3 regions of the Leuconostoc aquikimchii genome follow, and region 1 is predicted to be linked to each of the others. Evidence: predicted binding sites of a transcription regulator. Region 1 holds the regulator's gene; each other region holds the start of a gene.
What was found. Region 1 encodes LexA, which represses DNA repair genes until DNA is damaged. Its sites were predicted from a motif close to CNAACANNTGTTNG; they were not measured.
Positions count from the first base shown of each region.

Region 2: the regulator LexA is predicted to act here: its motif matches at 1,777-1,790, upstream of AB3K24_RS04870 (Y-family DNA polymerase).
Region 3: the regulator LexA is predicted to act here: its motif matches at 5,490-5,503, upstream of recA (recombinase RecA).

Region 1 covers NZ_JBFPER010000001.1:1,126,085-1,133,828, forward strand. The annotation lists gene tsf (translation elongation factor Ts) at 27-902, opposite strand; gene rpsB (30S ribosomal protein S2) at 1,027-1,803, opposite strand; gene AB3K24_RS05555 (GIY-YIG nuclease family protein) at 1,948-2,226, opposite strand; gene AB3K24_RS05560 (tRNA1(Val) (adenine(37)-N6)-methyltransferase) at 2,226-2,987, opposite strand; gene AB3K24_RS05565 (lysophospholipid acyltransferase family protein) at 3,046-3,681, shown strand; gene AB3K24_RS05570 (YneF family protein) at 3,692-3,931, opposite strand; gene lexA (transcriptional repressor LexA) at 4,201-4,842, shown strand; gene pyrE (orotate phosphoribosyltransferase) at 4,890-5,522, opposite strand; gene pyrF (orotidine-5'-phosphate decarboxylase) at 5,523-6,215, opposite strand; gene AB3K24_RS05590 (dihydroorotate dehydrogenase) at 6,243-7,169, opposite strand; gene carB (carbamoyl-phosphate synthase large subunit) at 7,227-7,744, opposite strand, start outside.
Region 2 covers NZ_JBFPER010000001.1:981,727-989,470, forward strand. The annotation lists gene AB3K24_RS04865 (cation-translocating P-type ATPase) at 1-1,640, shown strand, start outside; gene AB3K24_RS04870 (Y-family DNA polymerase) at 1,833-3,155, shown strand; gene AB3K24_RS04875 (hypothetical protein) at 3,148-3,519, shown strand; gene AB3K24_RS04880 (hypothetical protein) at 3,516-3,773, shown strand; gene AB3K24_RS04885 (Rgg family transcriptional regulator) at 3,786-4,439, opposite strand; gene AB3K24_RS04890 (helix-turn-helix domain-containing protein) at 4,369-4,626, opposite strand; gene AB3K24_RS04895 (glycoside hydrolase family 70 protein) at 4,781-7,744, shown strand, end outside.
Region 3 covers NZ_JBFPER010000001.1:1,408,179-1,415,922, reverse strand. The annotation lists gene cls (cardiolipin synthase) at 1-1,415, shown strand, start outside; gene yfmF (EF-P 5-aminopentanol modification-associated protein YfmF) at 1,421-2,692, shown strand; gene yfmH (EF-P 5-aminopentanol modification-associated protein YfmH) at 2,689-3,960, shown strand; gene AB3K24_RS06940 (helix-turn-helix domain-containing protein) at 3,974-4,849, shown strand; gene pgsA (CDP-diacylglycerol--glycerol-3-phosphate 3-phosphatidyltransferase) at 4,859-5,440, shown strand; gene recA (recombinase RecA) at 5,574-6,722, shown strand; gene AB3K24_RS06925 (response regulator transcription factor) at 6,837-7,526, shown strand; gene AB3K24_RS06920 (phosphate ABC transporter substrate-binding protein) at 7,708-7,744, shown strand, end outside.

The sequences.
Region 1 (7,744 bases):
ATTATATAACGCACTTTTAACATTTATTAACCTAGTTGCTTAGCAACTTCTTCGGCCAAATCAGTCACTTTCTTTTCAATGCCGTCACCAACTTGGAAACGTACAAATGATTTTACAGAACCATTTTGTGACGCAATAAATTGCGCAACAGTTTGGTCACTATTTTTAACAAAAGCTTGATCTAACAATGAAATTTCAGCCAAGAACTTTTTAATACGTCCTTCTACCATCTTTTCTTTGATATTGTCAGGCTTTCCAGCCAAATCTTCAGATGCAAGTTGAACAGCTTTTTCTCGAGCGACAACTTCAGCTGGTACTTCGTCGTCTGATACATATTGTGGTGCAATCGCTGCAACATGCATTGCAATATCTTTAGCTGCTGCTTCTGAGGCACCTTCAACAACGACTAGTGAAGAAATTGAACCAGCTAAATGCGAATAGGCACCAAAGTTTTCAGAGTCTGACTTTTCAATAACAGCAAATCGGCGCAAAGTAATTTTTTCACCAGTAATTTGTGTTGTTCCAATAATTTTATCATTCAAAGTTTGGCCAGATGCTACTTCCAAAGCTAATGCTGCTTCAACGTTTTCAGGCGCAAATGCAACAATTGTGTTGGCAACAGCTTTTAGCAAATCATTAAATTCAGCATTGCCAGCAACGAAATCAGTTTCAGAATTCAATTCGATAATAGCTGCTTTGTTTCCGTCAACGGCAACATAAGTCATACCTTCAGCAGCAACACGGTCGCCCTTTTTAGCAGCCTTGGCCATGCCTTTTTCACGAAGCAAGTCAATTGCTTTTTCCATATCACCATCGGCTTCAACCAAAGCCTTCTTTGCATCCATCATACCAACAGATGTCTTATCACGTAATTCTTTTACTTGTGCAGCAGAAATTGCCATTATATTGCTCCTCTAAAAATATTTATGTTTTTATTATAACATGTTTTTTATACGTTTCGGACAAATAAAAATGCCAGTCCGCATCCCAAATAGGTCCGCAGGAACGGCATTTGTCATTCAAATATTAATTATTGCCTTCTTCAACGATATTGGCAATTTCTTCAATTGATTCTGTGTTTTCATCACCAGCTACGAAAGCATCTTCAGGCGCTGAATCTTGCCCTTGACGACCTTCAATAATAGCATCAGCCATCTTAGCAGTAATCAAACGAACTGCACGAATCGCATCATCATTGGCAGGAATCTTAACGTCAATAACTTCAGGGTTAGCATTTGTATCAATCATAGCCACAACGGGAATGTTCAACATATTTGCTTCCTTAACAGCGATTTCTTCTTTCTTAGGATCAACAACAAACAATACATCTGGTAAACCAGGCATATCCTTGATACCACCCAAGAACTTATCTAACTTTTCACGTTGCTTGTTTAACAAAACAACTTCTTTTTTAGGTAATTGTTCGAAAGTGCCATCTTCGGCCATTACTTCCAAATCCTTCAAACGTTGGATACGTGTCTTAATTGTATTCCAGTTAGTCAATGTACCACCCAACCAACGATGGTTGATGAAGTATTGACCAGCACGTGTTGCTTCTTCAGCAATAGCATCTGAAGCTTGTTTCTTTGTACCAACAAACAAGAAATTTGCATCGTCAGTTGAGGCATTACGAACAAAGTTATAAGCTTCGTCAACAAGTTTAACTGTCTTTTGCAAATCGATGATATGGATACCATTACGTTCTGTAAAGATATACTCATCCATCTTTGGGTCCCAACGACGTGTTTGGTGACCGAAGTGTACTCCTGCTTCGAGGAGTTCTTTCATTGAAATAACTGCCATGTTTTGTTCTCCTAGGTTTTTCCGCCGACAAATTCGACATTCACACTGACATTTCTGCACCTATGTGAACTCGTTTGTCGTGTGTATTTGTTACTAATTGCAACAGCTATTATTATACGAGATATTAATTCACATTGCAAGTCATTAAGCCCAAATTTCAGCATTGACATGATGTGCCATTAAAAATTTTTCTTTATTGCCTCGTGTCAATTTTTTGAAAGCTGCCTCTGCCTTTAAAGCCTCACTTTTGGTATTAAAATGAGCCTCGTAAATTAATTGCAGAGGATGTCTTGATTTGACACGTGTGAATTTCGCACCTTTACGCAACTGATGCGTCTTAAAACGACGCTGTACATCATCGGTAAAACCACCATAAAAATAACCATCAGCCGTATACAAGACATAAAAGTAATAAGATTTCATCATGTCCATGGCTGACCGTATAAAATATTTTGTACCTGCTTAGTATACTCATTTGTTTGTTTATATGCCACAATTGGCGGCATAATACGAACACCGCCCAAACGGCCGGCTTTTATCGCCTCAATAAGTACCATATTTGCTTCTCGATCTGCTTTACCATAAACAAATTGTACGCGCTTAATCATTAATTTTCGTGCTGCAAAAGCTGAAAAAATATCAGCTAATCTTTCTGGCCGATGAACCATATAAAATTTACCATTATTTTTAAGTAATTTGTTTGCAACCTGTGCTAAACCAGGTAAGTCTATGGTTAATTCGTGACGTGCTAATTCGTAGTGTTCATCTTGATTTGTTTTTGTTGTATCACGCAATGGAAAATAAGGTGGGTTGGCTAGTACTGTCTCTACTGAACCGGGTTGAATATCATCAAAAATAGCTTTCATATCGGCTTGCAAGACACTGATTCGATTTTGTAAACCATTCATGGCAATACTTCGTTCAGCCATTTCAGCTAACGCTGGCTGAATTTCTACTAACTTAATAGTCCCAGTCACTTTAGGTGCATAAAATAAACCAACAGCCCCTGTGCCAGCACCAAGATCTACAGTCAATCCTCGCCCCTTGCCCTTGACATCAGCAAAATTAGCTAACAAAATCGCATCTAATGAATAGGAGAACATGTCTGGATTTTGAATAATCTGAATATTTTGTGAAGGCAAGCCATCGATACGCTCACCTTCCTTAAGAATTGGTTCAATCATTGTTTTTTTCTCGCTTTATCGTGTAAAATAGTTAGGGTAGTTTATGAGGTGACTAATAATGAAATTTTATGATTTTCTACGTGGCATAGCTGTCAGTCTGATGTGGACAGTTAATGGCCGCGTCAAGTATATGAATCGGGATCGCATACCCGTTGAAGATAACTATGTTTTGGTCGGCCCACATCGTACGTGGTGGGATCCCGTTTGGTATGCAATTGCTGCCTACCCAAAACATTTTATTTTTATGGCTAAAATTGAGCTTTTTAAATTTCCGCCACTTGCATGGCTTGTTAAGTCTGCTGGTGCTTTTCCTGTTGATCGCGAAAATGTCGGTCCAAGTGTTATCAAAATACCAGTTCAAGAGTTAAAACACGGTAACCGATCGCTCATCATGTTTCCTTCTGGTTCCAGACACAGTGACGACTTAAAAGCTGGCTCTTTGTTAATCGCAAAGATGTCTGGGAAAGCAATTGTTCCTGCTGTGTATCAAGGACCAGTCTCATTTAGCCAGTTGTTTAAGCGTAACAATACAATCATCAATTTCGGCGAACCGATTGTGATTTCGCGTAAAGACCGACTAAATAAGGAAAATATTGCCAAATATACGCAGATGATTCAAGACGCTTTTGATCAATTAGATCAAGAAGTAGATCCTAACTGGATTTATATCGATCCTAAACGTGAAAAAAAATAAGCCTAATGGCTTATTTTTTTTGCGCTTGTTCGCTTTGTTGCTTCATTTGAGCCATCATTTGATTTAATTTCTTTTGTGATGGTTTTTGACCCATTGACATCATCATTGACTTCATCATTTCTTCTGAAATTGGTGGGTTCTTTGCTAAGTAACTCTTCATTGAGTTACGTGCTAAGAAGAATCCAGCCGCTAATCCGATAATTAAAGCCAAAACTGCAATCAAGATAACGAGTCCGATATTTAAAGTCATAGTCTTCCCCTTAATAAATTTCTAAGATTAATTATAGCATAAAGCACAAGGTAATGACGTCACAATTTATCAAAATACTAACTCACGACTTGCAACCGTATTATCCACAGACTTTTTCTGAATCTAGGCGCAAGTTTAAAGAATTAATAAATATTTTTAGTAGATAACTTATTAAAATATAAAAAACGAACAAATGTTTGATTTATCGTTTGCTTTTCGTTATAATTAATACATATTAAATCGAGTAGTATTAAGGAATGAGATCCAAAATGACAAGTCAAATTCAAGAAAGCAAACAGCTTCAGGTGCTAAGGTTTATCCATGACGCACAAATAACAAATGGCTATCCACCTACAGTGCGTGAAGTTGGTGAAGCTGTCGGATTATCCTCTTCTTCAACAATTCATGGTCATATTGAACGGTTAGTTAAAAAAGGGTACCTTTTAAAAGATGCCTCAAAACCTCGTGCACGTGCCATCGAAGTCACTGATTCTGGTTTAGAAGCTTTGGGTGTGTCCATTACTCCTGGTCGTATCCCCGTGTTAGGACTTGTTACTGCCGGTACGCCTATCTTGGCCGTTGAAGAAGAAGCCACTGAATTTTTCCCGATTCCTGACAATTTGATGCAATTTGATGGTGACATGTTTATGCTAAATGTTCGCGGAAATTCTATGGTCAATATCGGTATCTTAGATGGCGATAAAGTCATCGTTCGTAAACAAGATAATGCTGATAACGGCGACGTCGTAGTGGCTATGAATGATGACAACGAAGCAACCGTTAAACGCTTTTTCCGAGAAGCAGATCATTTCCGTTTGCAGCCTGAAAATGATGCTATGGCGCCAATCATTCTTAAAAGCGTTTCTATTTTGGGTAAAGTCATCGGCCTCTACCGTGATGCAATTTATTAACAGCAAAAAAGCGTTTGGAAATTTCCAAACGCTTTTTTGCTGTTAACTTATATCTGCCACTTGGCAGGATTTTGTTGCCAATTTTGCAGTGTTGCTACTTGTGACGTGTTCAAATCACCACGTTTGATAGCTGCAGCTATCAATTGAGAATAAGTTGTCAATGATTTAAAAGTCAATTTTGCATTGGTAAAATTAATCAATCCTTCAGGTAATTCATACGAAAAAATTGATACAACGCCTACAACGTCTGCACCCTCTTTACGTATCGCTTCAACAGCACCTAATACTGAGCCACCCGTTGAGATCAAGTCATCAATTAACACAACTTTTTTACCAGCAACCGCTACACCTTCTGTTTGACGACCAGCGCCATGATCTTTTGGTTTAGAGCGTACATAGATCATCGGCTTATTCATTTTCTCTGAAACCCATGCAGCATGTGGTATACCAGCCGTTGCAACACCACCAATAATTTCAACATCACCATATGATTCTTGAATTAATGCGACTAAACCTTTATAAATATTTTGACGCACTTTTGGATAGCCAATAGTCATGCGATTATCCGTATAAATAGGACTTTTAATACCCGATGCCCACGTAAACGGTGACTCTGGTGAAAATTTCACTGCACCAATGGCTAATAAATCATTTGCCACTTGCTCTGCATAATTTAACATTTAATTACTCCATTCTGATATCACCTGTTGATATGCTGCCACAGGATTTTTGGCTTTGGTAATTGATCGGCCGACAACTAAGCCAGTAGCACCAAAGTCCCGTGCTTTTGCAGGTGTTGTAATCCGCGCTTGATCATCAGCTGAATCACCTGTCAATCGAATTCCCGGTGTCACACGTAGAAATGAATCACTTGTTTTTTGTTGGATGAGATTTGCTTCCAGTGGGGCACTAATTGTACCATCAACTCCTGATTGATAGGCTAATTGCGCTAAATGAATGACGCTATCCGTCATGCTTGCTGTCGTCTGTTGTGTTGCCTGCATATCAGATTCTGAAAAAGAGGTTAACTGCGTGACCGCCAATAATTGCATGTTTTGGCCTTTATTCGCGACTGCTTGTCGTAACATTTTTTCACCACCAGCTGCGTGAACTGTCAAATATTGGACGTTTAGCTTTGCAATACTGGCAACCGCATGACCAACCGTTGTTGGAATATCATATAATTTCAGATCCAAGAAAATAGTAAATCCTTGCCTTCTTAATTCACGGACAAATTCTGGTCCTTCAGCAAAAAATAATTCCATGCCTATTTTTATTGCTGGCTTATTTGTGATATCACGAAAATTGTCGAGAAAAGCGCGTGCTGTTACTGCATTTGGAAAATCTAATGCTATAAATATTGGTCGTTGCATGGGAGTCCTTTCTAAACCTGACAGTCATTATTTTTTGAATGTGTCAGTCACAGCCTGAACATCAGCAAATTCATATTTGTCTAATGCTGCTGGCATCGCGTCAATAATGTTTACCATGGCATCAGGATGCTGCGTTAAAGCCCCGCCAACTTGTACAGCACTGGCACCCGCCATCATAAGTTCTAACGCGTCTGCCACAGTAGTGACACCCCCAACACCAATTATCGGAATACTGACTGTCTGAGCTGCTTCATAAACAAAACGTACCGCAATAGGATGAATTGCCTTTCCAGACATACCACCTATACCACGTGCCAAACGCGCTTGACGTTTTTTCAAGTCAAGGCTCATTCCCATAACTGTATTAATCAATACAATACCATCTGCACCTGCAACTTCAAGGGCTTTTACAATTGGTTTAATGTCTGTCACATTTGGAGACAGTTTAGCATAAAGTGGTAAATGAGTAATTTGTCGCAACGCTGCAATGACTTCAGACGCTGTTTGCGCATCAACACCAAAAGCCATACCACCGCGATCAACATTAGGGCACGATAAATTGACTTCAATCGCAGTGACCAAACCTGAATGCGTTAATAACCGTGCTAATGCAACATATTCTTGTACTGTTTCGCCAGCAATTGAAACCATCACTGGCATATCATCACCATATTTTGTGTGAATAGCCGGCAACATATCTGTTATTACTTTTTCGATACCTGGATTAGCTAGCCCAACAGAATTCAAAATACCACTTGGTGTTTCAATGATCCAAGGTTGTGGATTACCAACACGTGGTGTCATTGTAACTGTTTTTGTGACTAGTGCACCTGTCTTTTCAATACCAAACCCTTTGTCTTCAAGTCCAAAATATACTGCTCCTGATGAATTCATCACAGGATTTTTCATATTTAATCCTGGTAAATTAACTGCCAAGCGATGTTTTGTTATCATTTTTTCTCCTAATTTGTCTCACTGGACAATTTTATTAGTGCCATTAACAACAATCAATTACTTCATTTCATTGACTGTAAAACTGCGACTCTCCAAAACATCCAAGAAAGCGTTAACTGTATCCAACGCTGTAAACAGTGGTACAGCATTTTCAATTGCTGCGTTACGAATGAGGCGACCATCGGATTCTGCCCGATCATCAGCTTGTGTCGTATTAATGACGACTTGTAACTTTTGTGTTTTCAATGCTTCTACTGAGTTATTGTTAGATTCTGAAATTTTATCTAGCACCTCAACTGGCATATCATGTGAATCAAGATAGGCACCAGTACCTGATGTTGCAAACAAGGCAAATCCCAAATCATTGAAGCGTTTAGCCAAAATCAACGCCTCTTCTTTATCATCGTCAGCAACTGTAAAGAGCACATTACCATATTGTGGGACTTTAATATTTGAAGCAACAAAGGCCTTATAAAGGGCTTTTGGTAACGTCGTATCAGAACCCATTACTTCACCAGTAGATTTCATTTCAGGACCAAGCAACGAATCGACATCTGGTAACTTGGTAAATGAGA
Region 2 (7,744 bases), 140 kb from region 1:
CTGATAAAACTGGGACATTAACACAAAATAAAATGACTGTTCGTAAAGTGTGGCAAAATGAACAAAATCATTTGAGTGAAACAAATGAACCTTTAGATGCACAAGCCATAGAAGTTTTGTCACTAGCAGCTATTTCGACAAATGTGTCAATTAAAAAAAGTGATGGGCAAACTATATATGATGGTTTGCCAACTGAAGTAGCCTTAGTGCGTGCTATCGCAGAGGATACACCACGTGATATGTTACTGGATAAATATCCACTTGTAGACCAGATACCGTTTAACTCAACAAAGAAGCGAATGACAACAGTTCACAAACGTCCTGAAGGTGGCTATATTGCTATTACGAAGGGGGCATTTGATGTTTTGTTACCTATGTTGAAACAGGGTAATGTGGCACAGGCCGAAAAAATTAATACGACCTTTGGTCGTGAAGCTTTACGTGTCTTAACGATTGCTAAACAAACATTTGATGTGATGCCAGAAAATCCAACCCAGGCATTTTATGAGCAAAACTTAACCCTAGTGGGGTTGGTTGGTATTATTGATCCACCACGACCAGAATCAGCTTTAGCTGTTGAAAAAGCGCGTCTCGCCGGGGTTAAAACAATTATGATCACGGGTGATCATGTTGAAACAGCCAGTGCGATTGCTTCTGAAATAGGTATTTTACATGAGGGTGATCAAACAATTACGGGTTCAGAATTGGCCAAGTTATCTGATCAAGAACTTGATGAAAATATTAAAGCATATACTGTTTATGCGCGTGTCACACCAACTGATAAAATTAGAATTATCAAATCATGGCAGCGACAAGATGCCACTATTGCCATGACTGGTGATGGTGTTAATGATGCACCTGCATTAAAAGCAGCCAATGTTGGTATTTCTATGGGTGAGACAGGTACGGATGTTGCGCGTGACGCATCGGATATTATTCTCACAGATGATAATTTTGCAACGATTGTTGACGCTATTTCAGAAGGACGTGGCGTATATATCAAAATCCGAAAAACTATTAACTTCTTATTGAGTGCGAATATATCAGAAATAATAGTGATTTTAATTGCAATGCTCCTAGGATGGGGATCGCCACTGTTGCCGGTACATTTATTGTTTATTAATTTAGTGTCTGATGGTTTACCAGGATTTGCTTTGAGCCGTGAGCCGATACTAACAAATGTCATGAATGAACCACCAATGCCTAAAAAAACTAACTTATTTGCACAAGGACTTGGGCGACAAATAGCTATCAATGCTACGCTATTTGCAATTGTGACATTAATAGCTATTTGGATTGGTCAAAATGTGGTCTTGGGTGGTTTAGCAGCCAATGAACAAGTAGGGCAAACACTAGCATTTATTGTCTTGTCAATGACGTCTATTATTCATGTTTTTAATATTCGTTCAGAAAAATCGTTATTTTCGATTAAATACAACGCCAATCCAGGATTAATAAATATGGCTATATTGGCAGCAGCTATCACATTGGTAGTATCATTACTGCCTGTTACACAAGTCTTGTTTGGACTAACAGCAGTTTCATTAGGACATTGGATAATCATTATTATTTTATCGTTAACACCAACGGTTATTCTTGAAGTTTTGAAACGTGTACAACCAACGTTGTTTAAAGTATAAAACAGTATGCGCTGGATTTTTGTCACAGTGATCTAATATAACATTATTTATAAGTTAAAAACGACGTATCTATTATTTTGATAGATATATCGTTTTTTTAATTTTGTATCAATTAGAGTGCAACGACTTGCTAAATAGAACGTTTGTTCGTATAATTAAGTATACAAATACACAATACTTTGAGGCATATCAATGACTAAATCAAAAATAACTGAATATGATTATAGTGAAGAAAAACGTCGTGTCATTTTTTTAATTGATTCGAAGAGTTTTTACGCTAGTGTGGAAAGTGTTGAACTTGGCATGAACCCGTTGCAGTCTTTGCTGGTAGTCATGTCAGAACAAGAAAATACTAATGGTGGCCTTGTACTAGCCGCGTCTCCCTTAGCTAAGAAAAGGTTGGGTATTAGTAACGTGACACGACAACGTGATGTGCCTAATGTGCCAGGTTTGATAAAAGTACCGCCACGTATGAATCTGTACATTGCTGAGAATTTACGCATTAATAATATCTATCGTCAATACACAGCGGACAACATGTTATTACCTTATTCGATAGATGAATCTATTTTGGATATGACAGATACTTGGGCGTTTTTTGGTAACACACCAGAAAAAGTGGCATTAAAAATACAAAAGCAGGTACGCTCAGAAACTGGTATTTATCTCACGGTAGGTATTGGTGATTCACCAGTATTAGCTAAACTTGCCTTAGATATTGAAGCGAAACACGCGAAAAATTTAACTGGTATTTGGCATTATGAAGATGTGCCAGACAAATTATGGCCAATAACAAAATTACATGATGTCTGGAGTATTGGATCCAAAACGGCCAATAAATTAGAAAAGATGGGTATTCATTCGATGTATGATTTGGCACATCAAGATCCTTATTCATTTCGTGACAAAATGGGTTTAATGGGCGAACAACTTTATGCGCTGTCATGGGGCGTTGATCGATCCAATTTGGCTGACGTAATAACTACACAAAGTAAATCTTATAGTAACTCACAAGTTTTACCACGAGACTATTACAAAAAAGAAGAAATCGAAATTGTTGTGCGCGAAATGACAGATCAGGTTGCCACACGTATTCGTGCTCATAATAAGAATGTTTGCTTAGTCAGTCTTTTTATTGGTTATTCGTTTGATGAGAGTAAAAAACAGGGCGCACATGGCGTCAAAAAACAGCAACGTATTGAACCGACTAATAATACAAAAATTCTCATGACGGTTATGGTAAAATTATTTGAAAAACATTGGCATGGTGAAGTCATCCGTCATATTGGTATTGATTTCGGCGATATAATCGCAGATTTTGGCCTTCAAATGGACTTATTTCAGCAACCAGAACGGGTCGTACAAGATAAAAAAATAGATCAAGTTGTTGATGACCTGAGACAACGTTTTGGTACTATGTCAATCATGCGAGCCATGTCAAAGGAAAAAGGTGGCACGGCAATTAATCGCGCCGGACTTGTTGGCGGACATAATGGTGGGAATACTTATGACTAATAATAGGGACTTCAGCCGCATCGTTAATAATTATTTTAAAAATGATTACCGTGAACGGGGCAAGATGAAGTGGCAGGGCTTCTTTTTGTCTGATCACACGTCATCACTTAAAAAAGATGATAACCAGCGTATAACCGTAACAAAAAAATTACCTCGTATCCCATTGAGCGAGGTACAAAATATGTTACGCTCGGCTGCAGAAAACTATAAAAAAGTTACTGTGCAACAAAATATAAAAGATTTAGAAGGGCATATGGTGCCAAACGTCTCTGGTGTCGTTATGGGATTTTCGGATAACGGTGTCTATATCAATCAAAAATATATTGCGTTTCAAAACATACGAACGGTGGTTGAAAAATCATGACACAAATTGATGATATTGTATCAGATATTCAGCAACTATTTAAAAAGCAAACCAACACGATTTATGCAGTTCGAATTATTAATCAAATCTATTCTAAAAAAGTTAATATATTTTTCGAGTACTATAAACTCGGTCAAGCCACTCATACGCAGCAAATAGCGCAATTAGATGACAGTTATCGTTTAAAAATACCTGAAATAGCTAAAAAAATTCGGCATGAAACAAAGCTAACAGTTCATACTAATATTACTTAACGCATGATAGGATTAATTAATCTTATCATGCGTTAATATATGATCAAATAGGGATTTAGTCTTATTAAGGTGCAGACGTTTAATAATATTATAAGCGTCATTAATTTTTTGAGTATTATTTTCAAAAACACCTTGCAAAAATAATAACCAAGTTTGAAATTCAAAGTCCTGTTGGTCGAATGTTAAATGTCTAATTTTATTTAGCAGGTCACGCGTTAGGGTGTAATTATGTTGTACAATAGTCGCTTCCAAAATCATAATTAATACAGGTGCTACCATACGAGAGGTACTAGTAGACATTTTCCCCTCAATATATTGACTAATAATATCAATAATATAAGGTTTTATGTGTTCAACGCTTATCATATTCATAATAAAAAAAAGTAAGCAAAGATCATAGTATTGCCAGTTTTCAATACCAAAAAAGTAATCTATCAGTTCATTTTGCACAGATGATGGTGCTAATTTAAAATCTAAATGATACCGTGTAGATTGTGCCATTAAAAAGAAATGACGCAATGCAATATCATCTGGACGGTTAGTGGACATTATTTGGATTGAGTTACAAATTTTTGTTATTTTAATCTTATCTTGATCAATATATACTTGCTCTAATTCTATTTTTAACAGCGCTAAGCTGTTTTTTTTTACCAAAAACAGTTTCAAAATAGTCAGAAACGGGAACGTTTAAAACATCACAAATTTGTTGTAGTGCACGATCAGTAGGTGACGTGAGACCATTTTCTATTCGAGATATCATGGATTGAGATCCTATTAACTCACCTAATTCATTTTGAGAAATCCCTCTTAATTTCCTTATTTTTCTAATAATTGACCTGTTGTTAACTGCCATTAGTGCTCCCTATGTTTAATATTCATTTATGCATATTCTGAGAATAACTCTTTCATTAGTGTATATTGAAAAGGTTGATTGTGTCAATCAGGAAGTATGCCATAGTCTCTGATTGACACAAACAACGAAATAATTTTTTTGGAGAAAAATGAACATGGGAAATCAAGAAACAGCGTGTCGAAAAAAGTTATATAAATCAGGTAAATTATGGGTCACTGCGGGGGTCTCATTAATTATTGGTTTAGGTTTGTCGGTACAACAAGTTAATGCTGATACAACGCAAAGCGTTGCCACGACACAAGTAAAAACCGTACCGGATAATACGCAAACAGTAGCACCTACTGTGCCGGTAGCTCAAACAGGGTTAAGTACTGTGCAAGATGTACCTGTTCTTGGGACTCAAACAAACACGGTAACAGATACGCCTCAAAATACCGCAAATACTAATGATACAACGTCTCCGGTTGCCAATGATTTATCAGGTAAAGATACGGCTTCAGTTACTAATGACAAAGCGAATGTTCAAGATTCAGGAAATTCTGTTGCTAATCAAAGTCAGAGCCATGATAACAATGCCAATACAGTACCAGAAAAGGATAACCTCCCAGTTAATACATCTAATAAAGATGATGTGAAGACGGATACAATTGGGCAACCCGCGACGAATCAAAATATTAGTCAACCACAAAATGATGATCAGGCAGCCAAGAATGATCAAGTGGCAAATGTTCAAAAAAATAATGATGTTGCTAATAAAACTGATAATTCTGTGTCTACAAAAGTACCGACAAATGATCAGGTAAACAAGACAGCAACGGACAATAATCAATCTGCAAAACCAATTGAATCAAATCAATACAATTCTAAAAATATCCAAACAATCGACGGTAAAACATACTATATTGATGACAATGGTCAGGCAAAGAAAAACTTCACCACAGTCGTTGATGGGCAGGTGCTTTATTTCGACAAAGAAACGGGTCTTTTATCACCAACTAATGATTATCAATTCAAGCAAGGACTGACAAGTCAAAATAATAGTTTCACAGCGCATAACGCTGCTGAAACTACTAGCAAAGATAGTTTTACAGCAATTGATGGTTATCTAACAGCTGATAGTTGGTACCGTCCTAAAGATATATTAACGGATGGAAAAAATTGGGAACCGTCATCTGATAAGGATTTTAGACCACTATTAATGAGTTGGTGGCCAGATAAGATGACACAAGTTAATTATCTTAATTACATGAAAAGCATTGGTTTGAGTAATAGTTCAGTTGATTTTTCTGCTAATGATGATCAAAGTACACTAAATCAGGCTGGACAAGATGTACAGGTGAAAATCGAACAAAAAATTAATCAGGAAGGTCAAACCAGTTGGTTACAGCATGATATTTCTGATTTTGTTGATAGCCAATCCAATTGGAACGTTAATAGTGAGTATCCAACAACTGGTGATGATAAAGACCATTTGCAAGGTGGCGCATTGCGGTATGTTAATAGTGATAAAACACCTGATGCAAATTCTGACTATCGCCTTTTAAACCGTACACCTACAAACCAAAAAGGCTACTCATCATATGCTATTGATCCAACACAAGGAGGTTATGATTTTTTATTAGCTAATGATGTTGATAATTCAAATCCCGTTGTTCAGGCAGAACAATTAAATTGGATGTACTATTTATTGAATTTTGGCTCAATTACTAATCAAGATGCCGATGCCAATTTCGATAGTATTCGTGTGGACGCTGTTGATAATGTGGACGCGGACTTACTACAAATTGCCTCAGATTATATGAAGGCTGCTTATGGTGTTGATAAAAATGATGCCACTGCTAACCAACACCTATCAATTCTCGAGGATTGGAGTGATAATGACGCGGCGTACGTTAAGGATCAGGGTAATAATCAATTATCAATGGATAATAAATTGCGTTTAGCGTTAAAATACTCTTTAACAATGCCATTAATTGATCAAGACGGTCATGCCGTTCGAAGCGGCTTAGAACCACTAATTACAAATAGCTTGGTTGATCGCACCACGGATGCAACGAATAATATAGCACAACCTAATTATTCGTTTGTACGGGCACATGATAGTGAAGTACAAACCGTGATTGCTGAAATTATTAAGGAAAAAATTGATGCAAGTTCTGATGGGTTAACACCAACAATAGATCAATTAGAACAAGCCTTTAAAATCTATGACGCTGATCAATTAAAAACAGACAAAGAATTCACACAATTTAACATTCCTAGTACCTATGCCTTGCTATTAACGAATAAAGACACTGTGCCACGCGTTTATTATGGTGATCTATATACTGACGATGGCCAATATATGGCGAACAAATCACCTTATTATGATGCAATTAATACCTTGCTACAGTCGCGATTAAAGTATGTGTCAGGTGGACAAAAAATGTCTATGGCATATATGACGGGTGACAGTAGCATGGATGCGCAAGGTAACCGTGGCTTATTGACATCTGTACGTTATGGCAAAGATGCTATGACAGCAGATGACAAAGGGACTGCTGAGACACGCACACAGGGCCTTGCTGTTATCGAAGGTAACAATCCTGAATTGAAATTAAGTACGACTGATCAGGTTGTTTTAAACATGGGTGCTGCGCATAAAAACCAAGCCTATCGCCCAGCAATATTAACAACCAAGAATGGTATCGTGACATATCTAACCGATGCAGATGTTGACCAATCATTAGTTAAATATACGACCAGTAACGGTGAGCTCGTGTTTAACCAGTCGGACATACAAGGGGTTGCTAATCCACAGGTGTCTGGCTACTTAGCCGTCTGGGTACCTGTAGGCGCTAGCGATATACAAGATGCAAGAACGAGCAGTGACGATGCGCAATCTGTAAAAGATAATAAAACATTACATTCAAACGCTGCATTAGATTCGCAAGTGATGTACGAAGGCTTCTCAAATTTCCAGTACTTTCCAACGACTGAAAGTGAGTATGCAAACGTTATAATTGCCAAAAATACTGATTTATACAAAAGCTGGGGCATTACCAGTTTTGAATTTCCACCACAATATCGATCAAGTACAGAGGGTAGTTTTTTAGATTCAATTGTTCAAAACGGCTAC
Region 3 (7,744 bases), 280 kb from region 1:
TAATTGTTAACACCTTTGGGGCGATTATTGCTGTTTTTAGTCAGAAAAGAGATATCGCTACCATTTGGGCTTGGTTACTTGTCCTAATAACGTTACCAGGTGTCGGATTTTTTATTTTTTTCTTGGTAGGTAGTCGTATCTCAAATAAAAAAATTTTCCGTTTAAGAACACAAGATATGCGCGGATTAAAGCAAATTGCAGATAATCAACGCCAACAATTAGAAAAGATTGAAAAACTATTACCAATTCCTGATTCGGCCTCTGAATTAGTTCGTTTGTTTTTGACATCGGATGATGCAGTATTGACGCGCGGAAATGATATTCAAACTTTTACGAATGGTTTTGATAAATTTAATGCCTTGTTTGAGGACATTAAACAAGCGACACATCATATTCATTTGGAATACTTTACAATTTATGATGATAAGATTGGCAATCAATTGATTGATTTGTTGACCAAAAAAGCGCGAGCAGGCGTTGAAGTTAGAATTGTTTTTGATCAATTTGGTTCGCACGGACAACACCGAGATATGTACAAGCGATTGCGTGATGCTGGTGGCAAAGCGGCACCATTTCTGATGCGACGATTTCAACTTTTGACCTTACGTTTCAATTTTAGAAATCACCGTAAAATAGCCATTATCGATGGTAAAATTGGCTATATTGGCGGCTTTAATGTTGGGGATCAATACCTTGGCTATTTTAAGAAGTTTGGTCATTGGCGTGATACGCATATTCGTATTCATGGTGATGCCGTGTTGGCTATGCAAAGTCGTTTTTTGATGGATTGGAATGCGACCGCCGAAGCCAAAGAGGTACTGTCAGAAACGATTGACTACTTTCCAGAGATTGTGCAATTACCAGGGCGTGCGATGATTCAAATTGTATCTAGTGGACCCGATAACGATATGAAACAAATTAAGCAAGGCTTTATGCGAATGTTTGCTTCAGCACGGACTGAAATAATGATTCAAACACCGTATTTTATTCCAGATGCCGCGATTCTAGAAACGCTTGAAATAGCGGTGATGTCAGGTGTTCGTGTACGCTTGATGATTCCTGATAGGCCTGACCATCCGATTGTATACAGAGCAACACAATACTATGCAAAAGAGCTGATTGAATTAGGTGCAGAAGTGTATCGATATGATGGCGGTTTCCTACACAGCAAAGTCGTTAGCATTGATCATGAGATTGGAACGGTTGGTTCAGCTAATATGGATATTAGATCATTTGTGTTAAATTTTGAAACGAACGCGTTTATCTATGATCCAAAATTTGCAACACACTTAGAGACGCTGTTTGAACAAGATATTGAAAAGGCAACAAGACTAACAATTGAGGATTTTGAGAAACAGTCGTTCTGGTTAACTTTTCTACAGAAATTTAGCCGACTATTTTCTCCAATACTATAAAAACTATGAAAAAAATACAATTAAAAGACGGTGTGAACCTTGTTGTTCAACCCACAACACAATTTAAAACAGTACATATTGCTGTCGATTTTGCTGCGCCATTATTACAAGTTGAGAATATTGCAGCCCGCTCATTGTTAACTTATTTAACGGCTGTTAGTGCAAAACAGTACCCTAGTCAACAAAAGGTTGCGCAAAAAACGATTGACTTATATGGTGCTCAGTACCAAACAGATGTGCTGCGTTTTGGTCAGACACATCATGTACGTTATACCTTGCAAATGCCAGCGCCAACGTATATTGGTGAAGAAAGCAATTTGTTACATGAGGCATTTGCTTTTTTGCGTGATATGATTTTTGACCCATTTGTAAGTGATGGTCATTTTGACCAAGCGACTTTTGCAAAAGAAAAGCAAAGTCTAATGAACGAATTAGATAGTTTAACTGATGATAAGCAACGTTATGCGATGTCTAAGTTACGTGAATTAACCTATGATATACCTGCCATGACGATATCGTCAGCAGGACGCGGAAGTGACGTTGAAATGCTGACTTCAGAAATCGTTTATCAAGCTTATCAAGACATGATGACAAAGGATACAATGAATATTATTGTCTATGGGGATGTTGACGAGCAACGCGTTGTGTCTGAATTAAAGGCGTGGCCGCTTTTAGCACGTCAAGAACAACCATTGCAGCCATTTTACCGACAAGCGTTGCAATCAGTCATCCATGAGGAAACAGATAGACAAGTGGACATTAATCAGGCAATCATGACGATTGCCTATCGATTAGCGATTGCACCTGATGATCCGAGAAGATTTGTCGCCTTGGTTTTGAATGCACTTTTTGGTGGGTCACCATTATCTAAGTTATTTACAAACATTCGTGAAAAGGCGTCCTTAGCATACAGTATCTATTCGCGATGGCAACATGATACAGGATTTATTACTGTTGCGGCAGGGCTTGATGCGGATAAAGTGTCACAAACAGATACGATGATTCAAGCACAAATAACAGCAATTCAAGCAGGTGACTTCTCGGAAGAAACATTGTCAGCGATTAAAGCTAGTTTAGTGAATGATTATTTAAGTCAACAGGACACACCATCTAGTGAAATGGGACTGATATTTTCAAGATTGTTAACAAATCGGGAAACAACGGTTGATGAATGGACTGATGCGGTTAATGCTGTCACATCAGCAGATGTTGCAAAAATGGCACGTGAAGTCGTGATACAAAGTCGCTTTACTTTAATGCCTGAGGTGCAAGAATGATAGAAAAAAAATACACACGACTGAAAGAAAATGTCTTAACAGAAACCTTAGCCAATGGTTTGAAAGTTATCATGATCCCCAAAAAAGTGTATCATAAAACATTCGCGGTGATAACAACACCTTTTGGATCACTAGATCAAAGTTTCCAAATAAACAATGATAAGATGATTGATATTCCAGCTGGTACGGCTCATTTTTTGGAACATAAGTTATTTGAGAAGGAAAATAGTGATGCATTTACACGTTTTGGTGAACTTGGTGCCGATGCTAATGCTTTCACAAATGCGTATCAAACAAGTTATTTGTTTTCAACAACCAAAAATTTAAATTTGGCATTAAATCACTTATTAGATTTCGTACAAACGCCCTATTTTAGTGAAAAAACAATTGCTAAAGAGCAAGGTATTATTGGGCAAGAAATCCAAATGTATGACGATGATCCAAATTGGACGGTCTATATGGGATTGATGCAGCTTATGTATCCTGATGCGCCCTTGTCAGAAGATATTGCAGGCACGAAACAATCTATTTTGAAAATCACACCAGCGTTACTGTACGATATTCATCGTGCCTTTTATCAACCCAATCACTTAACGTTACAAATTGTTGGGAATTTTGATCCTAAAGAGATGCTGCAAGTTATTCGTGATAATCAAGCAACAAAAATGATTGAAAAAGTGAATGTGAAGCGCATTGAAGCGCCTATTAGCGTTCCTAAAAAAAAGCAAGAGATTAAAAAATTTGATGTTTCGCGTCCTAAAGTAGCCTTTGGTTTGCGATTGCCAGCAAGTGACATATCAGGCAAGCAGGCAACTAAATTAATGTTAGCCGCTGATATTTTATCTGATATAATGTTTGGAGAGCAGACAGATTGGTATCAAAACCTGTATAATAAAGGTATCATTGATACTGAATTTGACACGTCGTTTGATTTATTACGGCATTATCAATTTGTGACATTCTTTTCAGAAACAACTGAATACGACATATTGACGACGGCGATTGAAACGCAGTTGAGTCAATATCAGGAAATTCTTGCTGGTAAAGAAAATGATTTTGAATCTTTACGTCGTGCAACATTAGGTGAAGGCATTCAACGTTTGAATTCTTTAGAAAGTATTGCTTTACGTGGCGATGACGTACTTTTTGGTACCAATTTATTTGATAAAATTATGTTATTACAAGATTTAACATATAATGATATACTAGAAACCGCTGAAAAAATATATGTGAACGCGAAATTACAACGGTTTGTTCTGCAGAAATGACATTGGAAAAACTATGAGCGAAACTTTAACAAATCAAATAGGTGAGCAGTTAAAAGCTGCACGCCTCAAGAAAAACTTAACATTGGATGAGGTGCAAGCCGCAACTAAAATTCAAGTGCGATATCTTGAGGCCATGGAAAATAATAATCTAGGTATTTTACCAGGTGATTTTTATGTGCGTGCGTTTATTCGGCAATATGCACTTGCTGTTGACTTGAACCCTGAAGATTTATTAGGGAAAACGGGGCTGGCTTCGATTTCTCGAAGTAAGGATTTGAATCGCGCACATCGTGATAATGATGGCGTTGTACGTGCTGGTATTGATACAACACGATCAACTAAGTCACAATTATCGAATATGTTGCCAAATATTTGGCTAGGTATTTTAATTGTTTTGGTGTTAGTTGGTATTTGGTTTGTATTAACACATTTAAATAGTGGCAGTCAACAATCAAATGACGGCGGGAATGTATCCGTTTCAACTTCTACTGTACCTAGCAGTTCATCTGAATCACGTGCAACATCGTCTTCAAAAAAAGAAAAGACAAAAAAGTCTGTTAACCCTAAAATTGAATTAGGAACACCCGAACAAAATATTGCACGCCAGACAACCGTTTATAATTTAACAAAACAAAACAACCGACAGCATACAATCAAAATTAATGCACAAAATGCTGGAACCAACGTGCAAGTCACAGCGGGTGGCGCTGTCTTATTAAATGAAATGGTGACAGCTGATAAGACACTCACTGTTCCTGAAGGAACAGATGTTGTCAATGTGCAATTTACAAATGTAGCCAATGCGGTCATGACGTTTGATGGTCAAAGAATCACTGTTATTGACAGCGCAACGCCGTTTTGGAATGTATTGATAAATTTAAATAACTAAGAGGAAATTATGAATCTACCTAATAAATTAACTGTCTTTCGTATTATTTTAATTCCAGTTTTTATTTTCGTGTTGACAATTCCTTATGACTGGGGCACCGTGACTACCATGAATGTCGTGGTTCCGGTGAATTGGATAGTGGCTGCGATTGTTTTTGCTGTGGCCTCTTTGACAGACTTTTTAGATGGCAAAATTGCTCGTAGCCGACATTTAGTCACTAATTTTGGTAAGTTCGCGGACCCATTGGCAGATAAATTATTAGTAATTACTGCATTGATATTTTTAACAAGTTTTCATGTCGTGCCCGCGTGGATGACGGCAGTTATTGTGATTCGAGAATTAGCCATAACAGGATTAAGAACATTGATTGTTGAGAATAACGGTCAAGTTTTGGCTGCTCAGATGCCTGGAAAAATTAAAACATTTTCACAAATGTTTGCTATTTTTTTCTTGTATATTAAAAATTTACCATTCGTATACTTTGGTTTGCCAGTGGGAGACATATTGTTATGGATAGCAGTTATTTTTACAATATATTCTGGTATTGATTACTTTTGGCAAAATCGTTATGTCTTTTCGGATGGGATGTGAAGCGCAATAAGCGCTTTTTTCGTATCATAAATATAGAAGCGAACGTTGTCGAACAATTGTTCGTTTAATGCTTGCTTTTGACTACAAAAACAGGTAAACTAATGTGGTAAGATAAAAGGAGTTAGCCAAAAATATGGTTACAAAAAAAACGACTAAAAAAGATGATAAAGAGGCGCAATCTAAGGGCCGCAAATCAGCGCTAGATGAGGCGTTGAAGAAAATTGAAAAAAATTTTGGAAAAGGTTCGATTATGTTTTTGGGTGAGAATACGTTAACCCAGATCGAAACTTATCCATCCGGATCCGTTAAGTTAGATGTTGCACTTGGTGTTGGTGGCTATCCAAAGGGTCGAATTATTGAAGTTTACGGCCCAGAGTCATCTGGTAAGACAACTATTGCACTACATGCTGTTGCAGAAGTGCAAAAAGCAGGTGGTACAGCAGCCTATATTGATGCTGAAAATGCGTTGGATGTTAAATATGCTGAAGCATTAGGTGTTAAAAAAGATGAACTGTTGCTATCTCAACCTGATACAGGCGAACAAGGGTTAGAAATTGCCGATGCCCTAGTACAATCGGGGGCTGTAGATATCATCGTGATAGATTCAGTTGCAGCATTGGTACCACGTGCAGAAATCGAAGGCGAGATGGGTGATGCTCATGTGGGATTGCAAGCACGATTGATGAGTCAAGCGTTACGTAAATTGGCTGGCACTTTAAACCGTACCGGAACAATCGCCATTTTCATTAATCAAATTCGTGAAAAAATTGGTGTGATGTTTGGTAATCCTGAAACAACACCAGGTGGTCGTGCATTGAAATTTTATTCGACGATTCGGTTAGAAGTCCGTCGTTCAACCCAAATTAAAGATGGAACCGAAGTCACTGGAAACTTAACTAAGGTCAAAGTAGTTAAGAATAAAGTAGCGCCACCATTTAAGGTAGCTGAAGTAGATATTATGTATGGTAAAGGTATCTCTCAAACAGGAGAAATTCTTGATTTGGGTGCGGAGCAGGAAATTATTCGAAAAGCCGGCGCCTTCTATTATTATAATGATATTAAAGTTGGCCAAGGCCGTGAAAAAGCTAAGGAATTTTTGGATTTGCCTGAAAATGCAGAAATGCGTCAAGAAATCTATGCCAAAGTGCGAGATGCATTTGGCATAGGTGATGGCGAGTCACTTGTTGACCAGTCAACAGAAGAGGTTGTTTCAACAACAGATGACTCTGAAGCGTTGAATTTAGTTGCAGATGATGATTTAACAGACGAACCTATTGTATAAATAATGTAAAGAAAAAACGAAAACGCTAGGGCGTTTTCGTTTTTTTTGTTACAATGCAAGTAAATAAACATTTGGAGAGGAATGCACTTTAAGCTAATTGAGTGTATTAATATCATGACAAAAATTTTAGTAGTGGATGACGAACCAGCAATTTCAACCTTGTTGAAATACAATTTAGAGCAAAATGGTTATCAAGTTACAATAGCGGCGGATGGACAATCAGCTTATGAACTTATTGGAGAACAAACTTTTGATGCTATCTTGCTTGATTTGATGTTACCGGTGATGGATGGCATGACCGTGTTAAAAAATTTACGTCAAGATAAAATAAGTACACCAGTATTGTTGGTTACAGCTAAAGGTGACGAGTTTGATCGCGTGTTTGGATTAGAACTAGGTGCGGATGATTACATTACTAAGCCCTTTAGCCCACGAGAAGTGCTTGCGCGGCTAAAAGCAGTATTACGACGATCTCAAAATGATCAGACAAGTCCCGATAAACCAGATGTCGTTGAAATACAAGATATTATTATTGATGATAATAAAAAAGTTGTCACTAAATCTGGTAAGAATTTAACTCTGACACCACGAGAATATGAGTTATTACTCTATTTTTCTCAAAGAATCGGACGGGTTATTGATCGTGAAACGATTTTAACGGCCGTATGGGGATATGAGTATGTTGGCGAAAGTCGCATGGTAGACATGCATATTAGTAATTTACGAGAAAAGGTGGAAAATAATCCGAAGTCACCACAAATATTAAAGACAGTGCGTGGCTTTGGATATACAATGGTTAATTAGCAATGTAAAGATTGATTTACATTGCTTTACACAACGATGACAATTTTAGGGTGCTTTCTTTGACACAAGGTGCGTAATATATGATTTGTAAACAAGGAGAGGCTGCCAAGAGCCGCTACTACAAACCGAGTTTACATTACATATGCTTCCACGTGAAGCTTAAACAAAGGGAGAAGTATCCATGAACAAGACAATTGTTGGAATCGCCGGTGGCGTGA